4 regions of the Streptomyces sp. NPDC055103 genome follow, and region 2 is predicted to be linked to each of the others. Evidence: riboswitches for the same ligand, from Rfam matches in the RefSeq annotation. Region 2 holds a riboswitch; each other region holds the start of a gene.
The links. A riboswitch is a leader RNA that binds a small molecule or an ion and turns the genes downstream of it on or off. The one in region 2 is predicted to bind cyclic di-AMP.

Region 1 (3,805 bases), on a different contig from region 2:
CCTGCACCACCTCTGGCAGCGCCGGGCCGTCGCCTCCCCCGCGCTCACGTACGCGGCGCGGGCGACCGGGCGGGTGTGGGCGCCGCCGCAGTATCTGGACTACGGCGGCTACAACCCCTACCGGAGTTAGGCGGAGTGAGCCGGCACCTCAGAACGCCCGTACCTCAGAACGCCCGTACCTCAGAACGCCGACGCCTCCGTCAGAAGCGTCAGTTCCGCCTCCGTGAGGGTCAGGTCCGCGGACGCGACCAGGGCCGGGAGCTGCTCGACCGTGCGGGCCGAGGCGATGGGCGCGACGACCGTCGGGCGGGAGGCGAGCCAGGCGAGGGCGACGGTGGCGAGTTCGGCCTCGTGGGCCTCGGCGACCGCGTCGAGCGCGGAGAGCACGGCCCTGCCCCGCTCGGTGTCCAGGTGCTCGCCGGCCCCGGAGGCGCGGACGCTGTCGACGGTGGCGCCGGGGCGGTACTTGCCGGTGAGGAAGCCGGAGGCGAGCCCGAAGTACGGGACGGCGGCGAGTCCGGCGTTCTCGACGGTCTCCAGGAGCGGGCCCTCGTAGGTGTCGCGCGAGACCAGGTTGTAGTGCGGCTGGAGCGCGACGTACCGGGCGAGGCCCTCGGCCTCCGCGAAGTCGAGGGAGGCGCGCAGCCGCTCAGGGGAGATGTTGGAGGCGGCGACGGCCCGCACCTTGCCGTCCTTCACGAGCTGGTCGAGGGCGGTGACGATCTCCTCGACCGGGACCGACTCGTCGTCGAAGTGCGTGTAGTACAGGTCGATGCGGTCGGTGCCGAGGCGGCGCAGGGATTCCTCCGCGGCGGCCTTGATGGTGGTGGCGGAGAGCCCCTTGAAGTGGGGGTGGGCGCCGACCTTGGTGGCGACGACGATGTCGTCGCGCTTGCCGCGGGAGGCGAGCCAGCGGCCGATGACGGTCTCGGACTCGCCGCCCTCGTTGCCCTCGGCCCAGGCGGAGTACATGTCCGCGGTGTCGACGAAGTTCCCGCCGGCGGCGGCGTAGGCGTCGAGCACGGCGAAGGACTGTGCCTCGTCGGCGGTCCAGCCGAAGACGTTGCCGCCCAGGGCGAGCGGGAAGACGTGCAGTTCGGAAGAGCCCAGCGGGCGGAGAGAGGTCACGGGTCGGTCAACCCTCCGCGCCGCCGGGACTATTCCGGGTGGGGCATGGGTGCGTCAGATCGACAGGCCCTTGGAGCGGAGCCAGGCCGCCGGGTCGATGCCGTCGCCGCCCGCGGTGTGGACCTCCATGTGGAGGTGGGCGCCGGTGACGTTGCCCGTGGCGCCCACGCGGCCGATCGTCTCGCCGGTCGTCACGGTCTGGCCGGCGCTGACGGTCATGGAGGAGAGGTGGGCGTACCAGATCTCGGTGCCGTCCTCCATCTCCAGGACGACCCGGTAGCCGTACGAGCCGGACCAGCCGGCCGACTTGACGGTGCCGCTGTGGACGGCCTTGAGCGGGGTGCCCGTGGGCGCGGCGAAGTCGAGACCGGTGTGGTAGCCGGAGGACCACATCGAGCCGGACTGCATGTAGGTGGCGCTGATGCTGTACGAGGACAGGGGCATCGAGTAGCTGGCGGCGAGCTGCGCGAGGCGCTCGGCCTCCGCCGCCGCGGCCTGCCGCTCGGCCTCCGCCTTGGCTTCCGCCTCCGCCTTGGCCTTGGCTTCCGCCTCCGCCTTGGCCTTCGCGTCGGCGGCCGCCTTCTCCGCCGCCGCCGCCTTGGCCGCGGCCTCGGCCGCCGCCTTCTCGGCCGCGAGCTTCTCCGCGGCCAGCTTCTCGGCGGCGTCGGCGGAGGCCTGCTGCTGCTCGGCCTGCTGGAGGATGCGGGCGCGCAGGATCTCTCCCGCGTCGGCCGCGTCGGCGGTCGTGGGCGTCCCGGCCTGCGCGGTGAGGGCAGCCTGGGCGGTGCCGTTCGCTCCGGTTCGGGCGGTGTCGTCCGCCGTGGTGGTGCCGTCCGCCTTCTCGCCGGCCGGGGTGACGTACGTGGCGGCGGTGAGCGGGTTCGTGTTGGACCCGGTCCCGGTGAGGGTGTCCTGGAGCTGCGCGTCCGCGTCGTCGGCGAAGAACTCGCCGACGCCGGGGAGGTCCTCGGCCGAGGGGAGGTTCAGGTCCGGGAGGTCGGGGAGCGATATGGCGACCGGCGGCTTCTCCTGCGCGGTGGCGAGGCCGCCCGCGCCGACAGCCGCGATGACGCCGACGCCGAGGACGGTGGAGGAGCGGGCGAAGTTGGAGCGCTGCTTGACGACCCGGTGCCGACCGCGGGTCTCGGCGCGGAGGGTTCCCTCGGTGGGGTTCCACTCGGTGTCCGGAGCGGCGGGGCCCGCACCACCACCGAAGGCATCGAAGGGGGCTTCGGGTGCGGGAGTGTTGGACGCCACGAAGGCGCGCTCCTTTCCTTCCTTCTCGCCTACCGGGTTAGCTGACGGGTTCGGAGCAGGAAGGTCTCCTACGGGCACGTTCGCACAGGTGCGAAGGGCCCGATTCACCCCAATTGGTGGTTCCCCGGTTCCTCTTCAGGATTCGGCGCGTGCGCACGGTGCCGCCTCTTGCGACGGCTGGGACGACCGCGCTGCGTTATCGAACGTTAATAGACAGGGGGGTCCGATTCCAAGCCGTTCCCAGTGATCGTTCATTGAATTGGTAGAGAAACGCCCGAGTTGACCCCCCTTCAGCAAGGGGCCTTCAAACACCGAGAATCTGACGTTATGTCAATTGTTATCGCAGTGACACCCTCCGACTACGCCTGGTGACCACCGCCGCGCGGCGGCACCACCGGCATCGTCCGGCGCCTCTCCGGCTGCCCCGTCGCCGGCCTGCTCAGCGCGAGCAGCGCCATGTCGTCCGTCGACCCGCCGCCCGTGTGCAGCCGTACGTCGTCCACCAGCGCGTCGAGCAGCTCCTCGGGCCCCGGGAAGATCCGCCCCGCGAGCCGTTCCGCCGGGTCGTAGAAGACGCCCCGCGCGTCGCGCGCCTCCGAGAGGCCGTCCGTGTAGAACAGCAGCGTCGCGCCCGGCGGGTACGGCCACTCCTCGGCCCGGTCCGGCCACGCCGCCAGCTCGCCCATGCCGAGCGGCAGCGCCGGCTCCGCCGGGTCCAGCACGTCCAGGCTTCCGTCCACGTACAGCAACAGCGGTGGCGGATGACCGCGGTTGACGATCCGTACGACCCCGCCGCCGTCCTCACGCCCGTGCGGGATCTCCGCCAGGACGGCCGTCGTGAATCCCTCGAAGGCGTCGAGCCCGTGTCTGCGGGTGCCCTCCCGGGCCAGCGCCCGCTCCAACCGCTGCGCCACCCCCTCCAGGCTCCGCTCCTGCTCGGCCGCCTCCCGGAACGCACCGATCACCACGGCGACGGCCTCGACGGCGTCCATCCCCTTGCCCCGGACGTCCCCGACGACGAGCCGCACCCCGTGCGGGGTCTCCTGCACGGCGAACAGGTCGCCGCCGATGAACGCGTCCGCCTGCGCCGCCTCGTAACGGGCCGCGCACTGCAGCCCGCCGATCCGCTCGGCCGGCGTCGGCAGCACCGCCTTCTGCGCGGTCTCCGCGATGACCCGCGCGGAGGCCAGCCGCTCGCCGCTGCGCCGCACGACCCGGTTGATGAGGAGCGCGAGCGCGGAGACGGTGACGACGGTGAGGGTCTCGGTGAGGGCCGGGATGCCCGTCACGGTGCCGTTGTAGACGTGCAGCCCGACGGAGGCGAGGACGGCGGCGATCCCGGTCACCAGGGTCGTGAGCGTCGAGAAGAAGGGCGCCGCGATGAGAGGGGCGGCGGAGAAGAGCGGAGCGGCGGTGTACG
Region 2 (3,805 bases):
CAACATCGGGCTCGGGTCGGGATCCGGGAAGTACGACATCTCGATGATGGGCCCCAACCGCTTCCTGCGGCGCTTCATCGGCGACGCGTCCAAGGCGGGCAAGGCCGTGGAGGTCGCGGCCCGGTACGCGCCCGAGGCGGGCACGGGCCGGACGGCGCTGTGGTTCCGGATGACCAACACCTCGGCGGGCCCGGTGACCTTCACGATCCGCTCGAACGCCTACCGCACGGACGGCCCGTGGACGTACACGGTCCCGGCGAACTCCAGCCGTGAGGAGTTCTTCAACGCGGTGGCCTACAACGGCGGCTGGTACGACTTCACGATCCTCGCCGACATCGACGGGACCTGGTCGCGCCGGTACACCGGCCACATCGAGACCGGGTCCCCGAGCGTCACCGGCTGACCCCTTGCACGTCGGCCGGTGCCGGCGGGTCACCGGCCGACGGTGTCACCGGCCCGGCGGGTCACCGGCCGGCGTGCGCGGCGCGGCGGATCGTCGCGTCGAGGAGGCCCACCGCCTCGGCCGCCGTGCGGCCGGGAGCCCGGTTCCACGGGCCGATCAGTTCGCGCCATCCTCGCGACCGGAGCTCGGTCATGATCCAGGCGGCCGCCTCGTTCATGGTGTCCGCGCCGCCGTAGCCGAGGCGGTGGGCCGCGAGGAGGGCGCCGCAGACGCAGCGCGCTCCCCGCGCGTCGCGCAGTTTGTACGGGGCGTTCTGCCAGCCCCACTCCGTGAGCACCAGCCGCGCGTAGCCGAGGTGGACCGAGGGGCGCAGCTCGGGACGGCCGATCCGGCGCCAGGCGTGCAGACGGTCCGGGAGTACGGCTCCGATCCGGCCGGGAAGCGTGCGCTCGGCCGGGGCCGGCGGCGGGAGCGCGTCGAGCGCCTCGGTCACGAGCTGGTCCACGGGCACGGTCAGGAGGGCCCGCCAGTCAGCGCGCTCGGGCTGTCGCTGCGGCGCGGGGTCCGGTCCGGCGGGGGCCGGCCGGACCGGGACCTGTGGGGCGAGGGTCGGCCGGACCGGGACCGGTGGGGCGAGGGTCGGCGGGGCGGGGGTCCAGTCCGTGACGATCCGCTGCCAGGTGGCGCTCTCGAAGAGAGCGGCCGCCTCGCGGTCGAGGGTGTCCGGGCTGAGCGGGGAGACGGTGGTCGGCATCCGGGTGGCTCCTGGGTCGGGTACCTCCATCTTTCAAGAAGAATGTCTTGTTTGCGACTTTTGTCGCCACGGACACAGTGGTACCGCTTAGCGCGAGCCAGCCCCACGACCCTCGACACGACCGAACACCCCATGGCGGTAAATTTCCACCCATTCATTCACCATCGGAATTACATCGCATATTCGGACATTACTCGCCGGGTGACGCGGTTCACTTTTCCCGGAGATCACCACGTCCCGGCACTTCCGCAAGCCGTGCGGTGCACGGAAGTTCGGCGATGCCCGAGCGCGGTCGATCTTGAATTAGCCGAATACAGAGATCCTTTACCCCGCCCCAGCGATTCACTCCCCTTGTTATCCGTCGCATTACTGGCCTACGGTCACCCCCATTCGAGCGGAACGCCTAATCCTGCCGCCGCCCGAAACACCTCCCTTTCACCCGACGGCAGGAGCGGGGGACCCACGAATTCGCCGGTCCGGAATCCGGAACGGCTCGGGGTGCAGCCGCGTGTGCGCGGCCGGACATCTCCCGTCCGAACCCGACAGCTCACCCCGCAGGCGCCGGAGAGGAAACCGTCATGCCTGCACACGGTAAGCACCGCCGCCCCCGACGCCGCACGGTCACCCGTGGCCTCGCACTCGCCGGCACGGGCGGGGCAGCCCTGGCCCTGCCGCTGATCGTCCCCGCCACCGCCGGCGCCGAGACGATCTCGTCCGCGCCGAAGACCGCCGCGCAGCCCGTCGCCGCACAGCACGCGACCGCGACCGCCGCGCCGTCCGCCCCCACCGCCGCTGCCGCCGCCGCGCGTACGTACACCGTCGTGAGCGGTGACTCGCTTTCCCTGATCGCCCAGAAGAAGGGAATTCAGGGCGGCTGGAAGTCGATTTACCGGGCCAACAAGTCCGCCGTGGGTGACAATCCGTCACTCATTCACCCCGGTCTCGAACTGACGATTCGTCGGGATTCCGCGAAGGCCGCCCCCGCTCAGGCCGCCGCGCCGAAGAAGAGCACCGCCACGACGGACCGGGCGAGCCGCTCCGAGCGCCGTGCCGCGGCCCCGGCCGCCGCTTCGGGCGCCTCCGCAGCGCAGGCGGCGCCCGCCGCCGCGCCCGCCGTCCAGGCCGCCCCGGCCGCCGCCCAGTACGCCGACAACCTCGACGGCTGGATCCGGCAGTCGCTGGCCATCATGGCCCAGCGCGGCATCCCCGGCTCGTACGACGGAATCCTCCGCAACGTAATGCGCGAGTCCTCCGGCAACCCCCAGGCCATCAACCTCTGGGACTCCAACGCCGCGGCCGGCACCCCCTCGAAGGGCCTGCTCCAGGTGATCCAGCCGACCTTCGACGCCTACCACGTGCCGGGCACGTCCACGGACCTGTTCGACCCGGTCGCCAACATCACGGCTGCCTGCAACTACGCGGCCGACCGCTACGGCTCCATCGACAACGTCAACGGCGCCTACTGACCCCTGAAGTGCTCGTCGAACCAGTCCCTGGCGAGCTCCGCCACCTCCTCCAGGGCCCCCGGCTCCTCGAAGAGGTGGGTGGCGCCCGGCACGACCGTCAGCCGGTTCTCGCAGCGCAGCAGCGCCTGGGCCCGCTTGTTGAGGTCCAGGACCAGCTCGTCCCGGCCGCCCACCACGAGGAGGGTCGGGGCGCGCACCCGGGCCAGGTGCTCGCCCGCCAGATCCGGTCTGCCACCGCGTGACACGACTGCGGCGACACCGGAACCGGCGTCGGCCGCCGCCCACAGCGCGGCGGCCGCGCCCGTGCTCGCCCCGAAGTAGCCGAGCGGCAGGTCGTCGCCCCCGGGCCGCCCGGCCAGCCAGTCCGTGGCGCTCACCAGCCGGCCGGCGAGCAGCGGGGTGTCGAAGACATGGGCCCGGTCGGCCGCCTCGGTCTCGGTCAGCAGGTCGAACAGCAGCGTCCCGAGCCCGGCCCGGTTCAGGGCCGAGGCGACCGCGCGGTTGCGCGGACTGTGCCGGCTGCTGCCGCTGCCGTGGGCGAACAGGACGATGCCGGTCGCGCCGTCGGGCACAGCGAGCCGTCCGGCGAGGGTGGCGCCGGTCGCCGGGATCCTGACGTCCTCGTCCCGCACGACGGGCCCGCGCACAGCCCGGCTGCGGTCGAGGCAGTCGAGCACCTCCGCGTCGGACGTCTGCGTGAAGTCCCGGTAGAACTGACCGATCGCGTAGAAGAAGTCGGGCTCGCGGACGCTGACGGTCTCGTCGGCCTCGCCCCCGAGACGGGCGGTCCAGCCGCGTGGGGCGACCGGCACCGCCAGGACGATCCGCGCGGCACCCCGGGCACGGACCACCCGGCAGGCGGCCAGCGCCGTGGCGCCCGTGGCGAGCCCGTCGTCGACGACGACGACCGTCCTCCCTTCGAGGGGCACGGGCGGGCGGGCGCCCCGGTAGCGGTGGGTCCGCTGCTCCAGCTCGATGTGCTCGCGCTCCTCCACGGCCGCGAGCTCCCGCTCGCCCACACCGGTCTCCCGCAGCACCTGCTCGTTGAGGACCCGTACACCGCCCTCCCCGAGCGCGCCCATCGCGAGCTCCGGCTGCCACGGCACCCCCAGCTTCCGTACGAGACAGATGTCGAGGGGCGCGTCGAGCGCGTCGGCGACCTCCGCGGCCACCGGTACGCCG
Region 3 (3,805 bases), on a different contig from region 2:
GCCGAGGCGCGCCGCCGGGCGGAGGCCGGTCTCGTCCGTACGCTGCGGCCCCGGGCGGCCGAGTCGGAGCTCCTCGACCTGGCGAGCAACGACTACCTGGGACTCACCCGACGCCCGGACGTCACCGAGGCGGCGGCCGAGGCGGCGAGGCGCTGGGGCGCGGGCGCCACCGGTTCACGGCTCGTCACCGGCACGACCCGGTTGCACACCCGGCTCGAACGCGAACTCGCCGAGTTCTGCGGCTTCGAGGCGGCCCTCGTCTTCTCCTCCGGCTACGCGGCGAACCTGGCCGCGCTCACCGCGCTCGGCGGCCGGGACTCGCTGATCGTCTCGGACGCCTCCAACCACGCCTCGATCGTCGACGGCTGCCGGCTCGCGCGCGCCGAGACGGCCGTCGTGCCGCACGCCGACCCTGATGCCGTACGCAAGACCCTGGAGGCGCGTCCGGAGCACCGGGCGCTCGTGGTCAGCGACTCCGTCTTCTCCGTCGACGGGGACAAGGCGCCGCTCCCGGAGCTCGCCGACGTCTGCCGCGCGCACGGCGCCGGGCTCGTCGTCGACGACGCCCACGGCTTCGGTGTCCTCGGCGCCGGCGGGCGGGGCGCCCTGCACGAGGCGGGCCTCGCGGGCGACGAGGACGTCGTCGCCACCCTCACCCTCTCCAAGTCCCTGGGCAGCCAGGGCGGCGCCGTCCTCGGACCCGCCCGGGTCGTCGAGCACCTGGTGAACGCGGCGCGCACCTTCATCTTCGACACCGGGCTCGCCCCGGCCGCCGCGGGCGGCGCGCTCGCGAGCCTGCGGCTGATCGCCGCCGAACCGGCACTCGCCGAGCGGGCGCGGACCGTCGCCACCACCCTGTACGAGCTCCTCACGGCGGCCGGACTGACCGCGGCGCGACCGGACGCTGCCGTCGTCTCGGTGCGCGCCCCCTCGCCCGAGGCGGCGCTGCGCTGGGCGGCCGACTGCCGCGAACAGGGCCTGGCGGTCGGGTGTTTCCGGCCCCCGTCCGTGCCGGACGGCATCTCGCGGCTCCGGCTCACGGCCCGCGCCGACCTGACGGACGCCGAGCTGCACGGGGCGGTGGAGACGATCCTGCGCACCGCGCCCGCGGCCCTCTGACGGCATCGTCTCCGCCATCCAAGAGCGTTTCCGGACAGCAGAGTTCACCGCTTCGGGCGATAGATGTGCACATATCGTGGTGGAAGGCCGTACGGGGCGGCACGATCGGTGGCACTCTGACGCGAAGCGCAATCCGGGGTGGTGTCCCCGGCGGGAAAGGGACAGCGCCGCCATGGCAGACCAGCAGGAAGCATCCGTCACTCTGCCGAGCGATCCCGCCTCGGTTCCCACGGCACGCAGATTCGCCGTGGACGTCCTGGGGGACTGGGGGCTCGACGGCGGCGCGGAGATCGCGGACTCTATCCGGCTCATCGTCTCGGAACTGGCGACCAACGCCGTCCAGCACACGTTCGGGCAGTCGCCCACCTTCACGGTCGACCTCCGGCTGGAGCGGGAGGAACGCCTGTACATCGGCGTGACCGACAGCCATCCCCGCTGGCCGCGCCGACTTCCGGCGGCGGTCCAGCAGGACAACGGGCGCGGCATGGTCATCATCCGCGTCCTCGCGGCGGAGGCCGGCGGCCGGCTCTCGGTCACGCCGACCGAGGAGGGCGGCAAGACGGTCTGGATCACGCTGCCGTGGGCCCCCGCCCCCGTACCGACCGGCTCAGCCGGCGTGCAGCTCCTGTGAGGGCCAGGCGCCACCGGCGAAGTGCCGCGCCCAGTAAAAGGGGTTGACCTCGGCCGGAGTACGAGCCTGCCGGCGGGTGGGGTCCTGCGGGTCGGGGACACCGACCTCGACGCCCGGGCCGCACAGGGCCACCGAGAGGGTGCTGCCCCGGCCGTGAGGGGTGCGGCGGCGCCACCGCGCCCCTCCCTCGGCAAGGGTCAGCGCCCGGGTTCCGTCACCGGACGCGGCCGTAGTAGACCTTCGACGACCAGATCTTGTCGAGCTTCACCCAGGAGCCCGTCTTGGGCGAGTGCCAGATCTTGCCGCTGCCGGCGTAGATGCCGACGTGGTACACCCTCCCACCGGAGTGGAAGAAGACCAGGTCCCCCTTCTGCCGGCTGGACGAGGAGATGTGCCGGGTCTTGTTGTACTGCTGCTGCGCGGTGCGGGGCAGCGACTTGCCCGCCTTGTTGTAGGCGTAGAGCGTCAGACCGGAGCAGTCGAACCGGGTGGGTCCGGCGGATCCGTACCGGTAGGGCGAGCCCTTCTTGGACGCGGCGACGCTCAGTGCCTTGTTCGCGTGTGTCGTCGCTGCCTGGGCCTCCGTCGCCGCACCTGGTGCGAACAGCGTGCCGCCGACGGCGGCGAGGGTGAGAGCCGAGACGGCTCCGGCCCGGGACAGCAGGGACGGGACATGCATCTGCGCGGTCATGCGCAACCCTTCGTCAGCCGCCTGCGAAGGATGACCTGTCGGGTTCGGGCTGGCGAAGATGCCCGGCCGCGGCTGCGGCTTCACCCCAAGGAACGGCCCCGCCGCGGAAGCGGCGCGAACATCCCGTACTGATTGGGTCCTCCACTCCTGCCGATCCACTCCTGTCGACCAGACGTCCGGGACAGCGGCAGGACTCGGCGTCCGCCCGGACCGCCCCGCCGCGGTGGCGGGGGCTTGTCGTCGACACGGATCTTGACCCACGCCATGGGCGAAAACCGAGCTGAAACGGCGATATGTGAGGCTCCTCACGACTGATCCATTCGGGTGGACAGACCGCCTTTGTGATCTTCGGAGGTTTGGCCTACGAGCCGCGTACCAGCGATGGAACGTTCGATTCCGCCAAATGCGTACACCTGTTGCGCAACTCGCCCGCTTCATATGTCGACTCGTCGACTACGCCGAACGGGGGAGGGAATCTGCGGTCCGTGTCGGCCGACCGGACCTCGACACGACACGCGGATATGTCAACTCGCCCGAGTGCGGGGGACGGTGACGCGGCCGGTCCTGCGCTCTCCGTCCAACACCCTTAAGGCGCGCGCCAATGTGTCCGCGTGGACCTCGCTCTCACCCCGCATATGCATGAGATTCAGCGCCTCGCGCAGCGCCTCCGCACGTCCCACCAGGGCCTGGGCCGCACGCAACGCCCCATAGGTATGCATGCCTCTGGATGGATTGATCTTCCCTAGGAGGTCGACGACTTCGAGGTACGCGTCGACGAGTTCACCCTCGGCCCGGGTCAGGGCCGGCAGTGGCGGCAGCTCGGGGGGCACGGCCGGTTCACCAGGCCGCGCCGCCGGCGGCGGCGCGCCGGCTCGTGACGACGTGGTCGGCCAGGCCGTACGCGACGGCCGCCTCGGCGTCCAGGACGGTGAGGCGGTCGATGTCGGCGTCGATCCGCTCCCGGTCCTGTCCGGTGTGTTCGACGAGCATCCCGGCGACCAGCTCCCGCAGGCGCAGCAGCTCGCGCGCCTGGAGGTCGAGGTCGCTGAGCTGTCCCTGGACGGGCTCGTCCAGGGTCGGCTGCTGGAGGGTGACCCGGGCGCCGGGCAGGATCAGGCGCTTGCCCGGGGTGCCGGCCGCGAGCAGGACGGCCGCGGTGGAGGCGGCCTGGCCCAGGCAGGTGGTCTCCACGTCGGAGGAGAGCGTCCGCATCGTGTCGTAGAGGGAGGTCATGGCGCTGATGGAGCCGCCGGGGGAGTTGATGTAGAGGGAGATGTCCTGGCCCGGAGAGGCGTGGTCGAGGTAGAGGAACTGCGCGATGGCGTCGTTGGCCGAGGTCTCGTCGACCGTGGTGCCGAGGAAGA
Region 4 (3,805 bases), on a different contig from region 2:
ACAGGTCGAGGACCGGACAGTCGTAGCGGTCCGCGATGGACCGGACGTGGGCCGTGTAGGTGGCGATCTTCCCGCGCAGGTGCCGGAGCACGGGGATGTCCCGGGTGTCGAAGCCGGTGGTCACCATGACGGTGCCGACGGCGGAGGTCAGGTCCGCGACGGCGCGCTCGAAGCGCTCGGCCACGTCGTCGGGGTCCGTACCGGGCCGGATGATGTCGTTGCCGCCGGCACAGAAGGTCACCAGGTCGGGGGCGAGTTCCTTCGCGCGGGGGACCTGTTCGGCGACGATCTGGTCGAGCAGGCGTCCGCGTACGGCCAGGTTGGCGTAGCGGAACTCGTCCTGCTCCGGCAGCTGGTCGGCGAGCAGGACCGCGAACCGGTCCGCCCAGCCGACGTAGGTCCCGTCGGGCCCGGGGTCTCCGACGCCCTCGGTGAAGCTGTCACCGATCGCCGCGTACGACCCGAATGCGTTCTTGTCTCTTGATCTCGAATCGTCTGCCACGGGAGCACATCCTTCCCTTTCGGATGTGACCTACGCGACCGTAAGGAGGGGTTGACGGAGGGTGACATATGCCACCGATAAAGATTCCCCCAAGCCGGAATACGCCGACGGCCCGGCACCTGGGTGCCGGGCCGTCGTGGTGCGTCCGTGTCAGACGGAGACGCCGTGCTGGCGGAGGTAGGCCAGCGGGTCGACGTCGGAGCCGTAGTTCGGAGAGGTACGGATCTCGAAGTGCAGGTGCGGGCCGGTGGAGTTGCCGGTCGAGCCGGAGAGGCCGATCTGCTGGCCGCCGCTGACGGACTGGCCGGACGAGACGGAGAGGGAGGAGAGGTGCGCGTACTGCGAGTAGTTGCCGTCGGCGTGCTGGATGACGACCTCGTTGCCGTACGAACCGCTCCAGCCGGCGGAGACGACGGTGCCGGCGCCGACGGCGCGGACGGTCGTGCCGGAGGAGGCGATGAAGTCGACACCGGTGTGGTAGCCGGAGGACCACATGGAGCCGGAGGCACGGTACGGGGTGGAGAAGCCACCGCTGACGGGGGCGACCCAGCCGGACGCGGAGGTCGAGGACCCCGCCGACTGCGAGGTCCGCGCCGACTGCGAGGAGGAGGACTCCGAGGCGGCGGCCGGGGCGGAGGAGCGCTCGCTGCTCCGGGAGGCGCGCGAGGTGTCGCCGTTCTTCTCGGAGCTCTGCGTGCTCTTCGGGGCGGCCTTGGGCGCGGCGCTCTTGGGGGCGGCGGTCTTGGGCGCGGCGCTCTGCGCGGCGGCGGTGTTCTTGGCGCCGAGGGTGAGCTTCATGCCGGGCAGGATCAGCGAGGGGTTCTCGCCGACGACCTGGCGGTTGTCCTCGTACAGCTTCTGCCAGCCGCCCGCGAGGTGGTGCTCGGTGGCGATCTTCGACAGGTAGTCACCGCTGACGACGGAGTACGTCTTCGACGCGGCCTTCGTCACGGCGGGCGCGGCCTGGAGGGCGGCGGGCGCCTTCACCTGGGCGGCGGCGACGGCCTGGGCGGGGACGGCGGCCGGGGCGGCCTGCTCGGCGGCGTGGGCTCCGGTGGCGCCGAGGAGCGGGAGCGCGACGACGGCGCCTCCCGTACTGGCGACGACGAGACCCCGGGTGAGGGAATTGATCTTCGGACGGCGGTGCTTACCCTTCGCGGGCATGGCGAATTCCTCTCCGGCGCCTACGAGGTGAGCTGTCGGGTTCGGACTGGAGATGCCCGGCCGCGTTCTCACGCGGCTTCACCCCAAGCCGTCCTGTGTCGCGGGACCGGCGTACTTCCTGGGTCCCCCGCTCCTGCCACGCATGGGATGAGTGCGGATTCCGGACGGTGGCAGGATTCGGCGGTCCGACCGGATTGACGGTGACGCTAGACGAGCGAGGTCGGAGCAAACAAGCCGCGAATTCCACCCGGTATTGACCGGGGCGAATTTCGGGCGGAAATCCGGTCACCCTCCGTTGATGACGGTCCTTCGATTTCCTTTTTCCGTACGGCAATTGCTCGGGGCCGTCGGCCACGATCCGTCACTTCTATGACCCTGCTCACGCGGCACCGCCCATCTCGCCTGCAAACAGGGCGCGTTCCCCTTAACGCCCCATTTCGGACAGATCACCCATTCCCGTCCGAGGGGGTGCGCGGACCCCCTCCCACCTGGATGATTGTCCTAGGCACCGATCTCGCATCGGGCCCCCGAACGTCGACCCCCAGGAGCATCCGTGACGCAGCAGCTGCCGCAGGTCCCGCCCACCGAAGCGAACGAGCCCGAGCTGGCCGAGGTCCGCAACTTCCGGGACGTGGGCGGCCTGCCGACGACGGACGGGCGCGCCGTGCGGCCCGGACGCCTCTTCCGCAGCGGCCACCTCGCCCACGCCACCGAGGCGGACGCCGCCTTCCTCACCACGCTGGGCCTGCACACCGTCTTCGACTTCCGCAACGAGGCCGACCGCAAGGTCGAGGGGGCGGACGTCGAGCTCCCCGGCGTGCGGAACGTGAACATACCCCTCAACGACCCGGCCGACGGCAAGGAGTTCTGGAAGCTGGTGCGCGACGGCGACATCGCGCAGCTGCGGGAGATCCTGGGCGACGGCAAGGCGGCCGCCCGGATGTCCGATTCGTACCGCAAGATGATCGTCGAGCGGACGTCGGAGCACAGCCGGATCCTGCACTCCATGGCGGAGGAGAGCGTCCCGGCGCTGATGCACTGCGCGGCGGGCAAGGACCGCGCCGGCCTCTCCATCGCGATCACGCTGCTCGCCCTCGGCGTCGAGCGCGAGGCGATCGAGGCCGACTACGTGAAGTCGAACGACCCGCACCGCCGCTACAAGGTGCGCCGCAGCTCCACCGCCGCGGACGCGATGTCGCCCGAGGTGATGGAGCTGCTGAGCCCGCTCTTCGACGCGCGGGTGGAGTATCTGCGGGCCGCGTTCGAGACGATCGACGTGACCTGGGGTTCGGTGGAGACCTACCTCACGGAGGGACTCAAGCTGGCCCCGGAGACCCGCGAGCGCCTGCGGGAGCGCTTCCTCGCCGAGGCGTAGGCGGCACCCCGCCTACTGGTTCTGCCCGCCCAGCATGAAGAGCAGATAGAGGAAGCCGGCGAAGAGGTGCCCGGCGACCAGGTACGCGAAGAGGCGGAGGACCAGGCCCTTGGGGAACTTGCCTTCCCCGCGCTCCTCGCCGGTGACAGCTCGTGACTTCTCGGACATCTCGGTCCTTTTCTGACGAAGGGGCGCGTTCCCGCGAAGGGGTACGCGGGGGGTCAGCGACGGTGCGGGGTTCCGTCACCGAGGCACAGCTCGGCGACGGGACTCTGCATCAGGGTGTGAACGAAGAGCAGCTCGGCCCCGCCGGGGGTGGCGGCGCCGATGCGGTGCGGGGTGAGCGAGTCGAAGTGCGCGCTGTCTCCGGCGTCGAGGACGTGCACGGCGTCACCCAGCGCCAGCCGCACCCGCCCCTCCAGGACGTGGATCCACTCCTCGCCGGGGTGGACGCGCACGATGTCGGCCCGGGTGGCGTACGGCACGTGGACGCGAAGGCACTGGAGCGCCCGCCCGGCGCCGCCGGCCTGCCGGTAGATCCAGCCGTCGGCCTCGACGGGCTCGGAGCGGCCGGCCCGGACGACGGGGTCGCGCTCGGGCGGTGTCTCGCCGAGGAGCTCGGAGACCGTCGTACCGTAGATACGGGCGAGGGCCAGCAGCATCGGCAGCGAGGGTTGCCGGTTCCCCGTCTCCAGGCGCGAGAGGTGCGCCGGGGAGAGGCCGGCCCGCTGGGCGGCGGCCTCCAGGGTGAGTCCCCGGCGGCG

Region 1: linked by a shared signal. The riboswitch ahead of ACWFR1_RS35835 (M23 family metallopeptidase) and the one ahead of ACWFR1_RS23925 (LysM peptidoglycan-binding domain-containing protein) in region 2 are both predicted to bind cyclic di-AMP.
Region 3: linked by a shared signal. The riboswitch ahead of ACWFR1_RS34825 (C40 family peptidase) and the one ahead of ACWFR1_RS23925 (LysM peptidoglycan-binding domain-containing protein) in region 2 are both predicted to bind cyclic di-AMP.
Region 4: linked by a shared signal. The riboswitch ahead of ACWFR1_RS10460 (M23 family metallopeptidase) and the one ahead of ACWFR1_RS23925 (LysM peptidoglycan-binding domain-containing protein) in region 2 are both predicted to bind cyclic di-AMP.

What each region holds. Positions count from the first base shown of each region.
Region 1 is NZ_JBSGTX010000090.1:4,194-7,998, reverse strand. It holds gene ACWFR1_RS35845 (PrsW family intramembrane metalloprotease) at 1-130, shown strand, start outside; gene ACWFR1_RS35840 (aldo/keto reductase) at 181-1,128, opposite strand; gene ACWFR1_RS35835 (M23 family metallopeptidase) at 1,183-2,385, opposite strand; cyclic di-AMP (ydaO/yuaA leader) riboswitch at 2,397-2,543, opposite strand; gene ACWFR1_RS35830 (PP2C family protein-serine/threonine phosphatase) at 2,745-3,805, opposite strand, start outside.
Region 2 is NZ_JBSGTX010000039.1:57,698-61,502, forward strand. It holds gene ACWFR1_RS23915 (phosphocholine-specific phospholipase C) at 1-403, shown strand, start outside; gene ACWFR1_RS23920 (DUF6197 family protein) at 465-1,157, opposite strand; cyclic di-AMP (ydaO/yuaA leader) riboswitch at 1,558-1,730, shown strand; gene ACWFR1_RS23925 (LysM peptidoglycan-binding domain-containing protein) at 1,736-2,623, shown strand; gene ACWFR1_RS23930 (alpha/beta family hydrolase) at 2,617-3,805, opposite strand, start outside.
Region 3 is NZ_JBSGTX010000081.1:31,648-35,452, forward strand. It holds gene ACWFR1_RS34815 (8-amino-7-oxononanoate synthase) at 1-1,119, shown strand, start outside; gene ACWFR1_RS34820 (ATP-binding protein) at 1,292-1,750, shown strand; gene ACWFR1_RS34825 (C40 family peptidase) at 1,965-2,441, opposite strand; cyclic di-AMP (ydaO/yuaA leader) riboswitch at 2,445-2,566, opposite strand; gene ACWFR1_RS34830 (hypothetical protein) at 2,966-3,271, opposite strand; gene ACWFR1_RS34835 (ATP-dependent Clp protease proteolytic subunit) at 3,279-3,805, opposite strand, start outside.
Region 4 is NZ_JBSGTX010000012.1:11,406-15,210, reverse strand. It holds gene ACWFR1_RS10465 (SGNH/GDSL hydrolase family protein) at 1-502, opposite strand, end outside; gene ACWFR1_RS10460 (M23 family metallopeptidase) at 653-1,666, opposite strand; cyclic di-AMP (ydaO/yuaA leader) riboswitch at 1,671-1,832, opposite strand; gene ACWFR1_RS10455 (tyrosine-protein phosphatase) at 2,220-3,041, shown strand; gene ACWFR1_RS10450 (DUF6126 family protein) at 3,054-3,209, opposite strand; gene ACWFR1_RS10445 (helix-turn-helix domain-containing protein) at 3,263-3,805, opposite strand, start outside.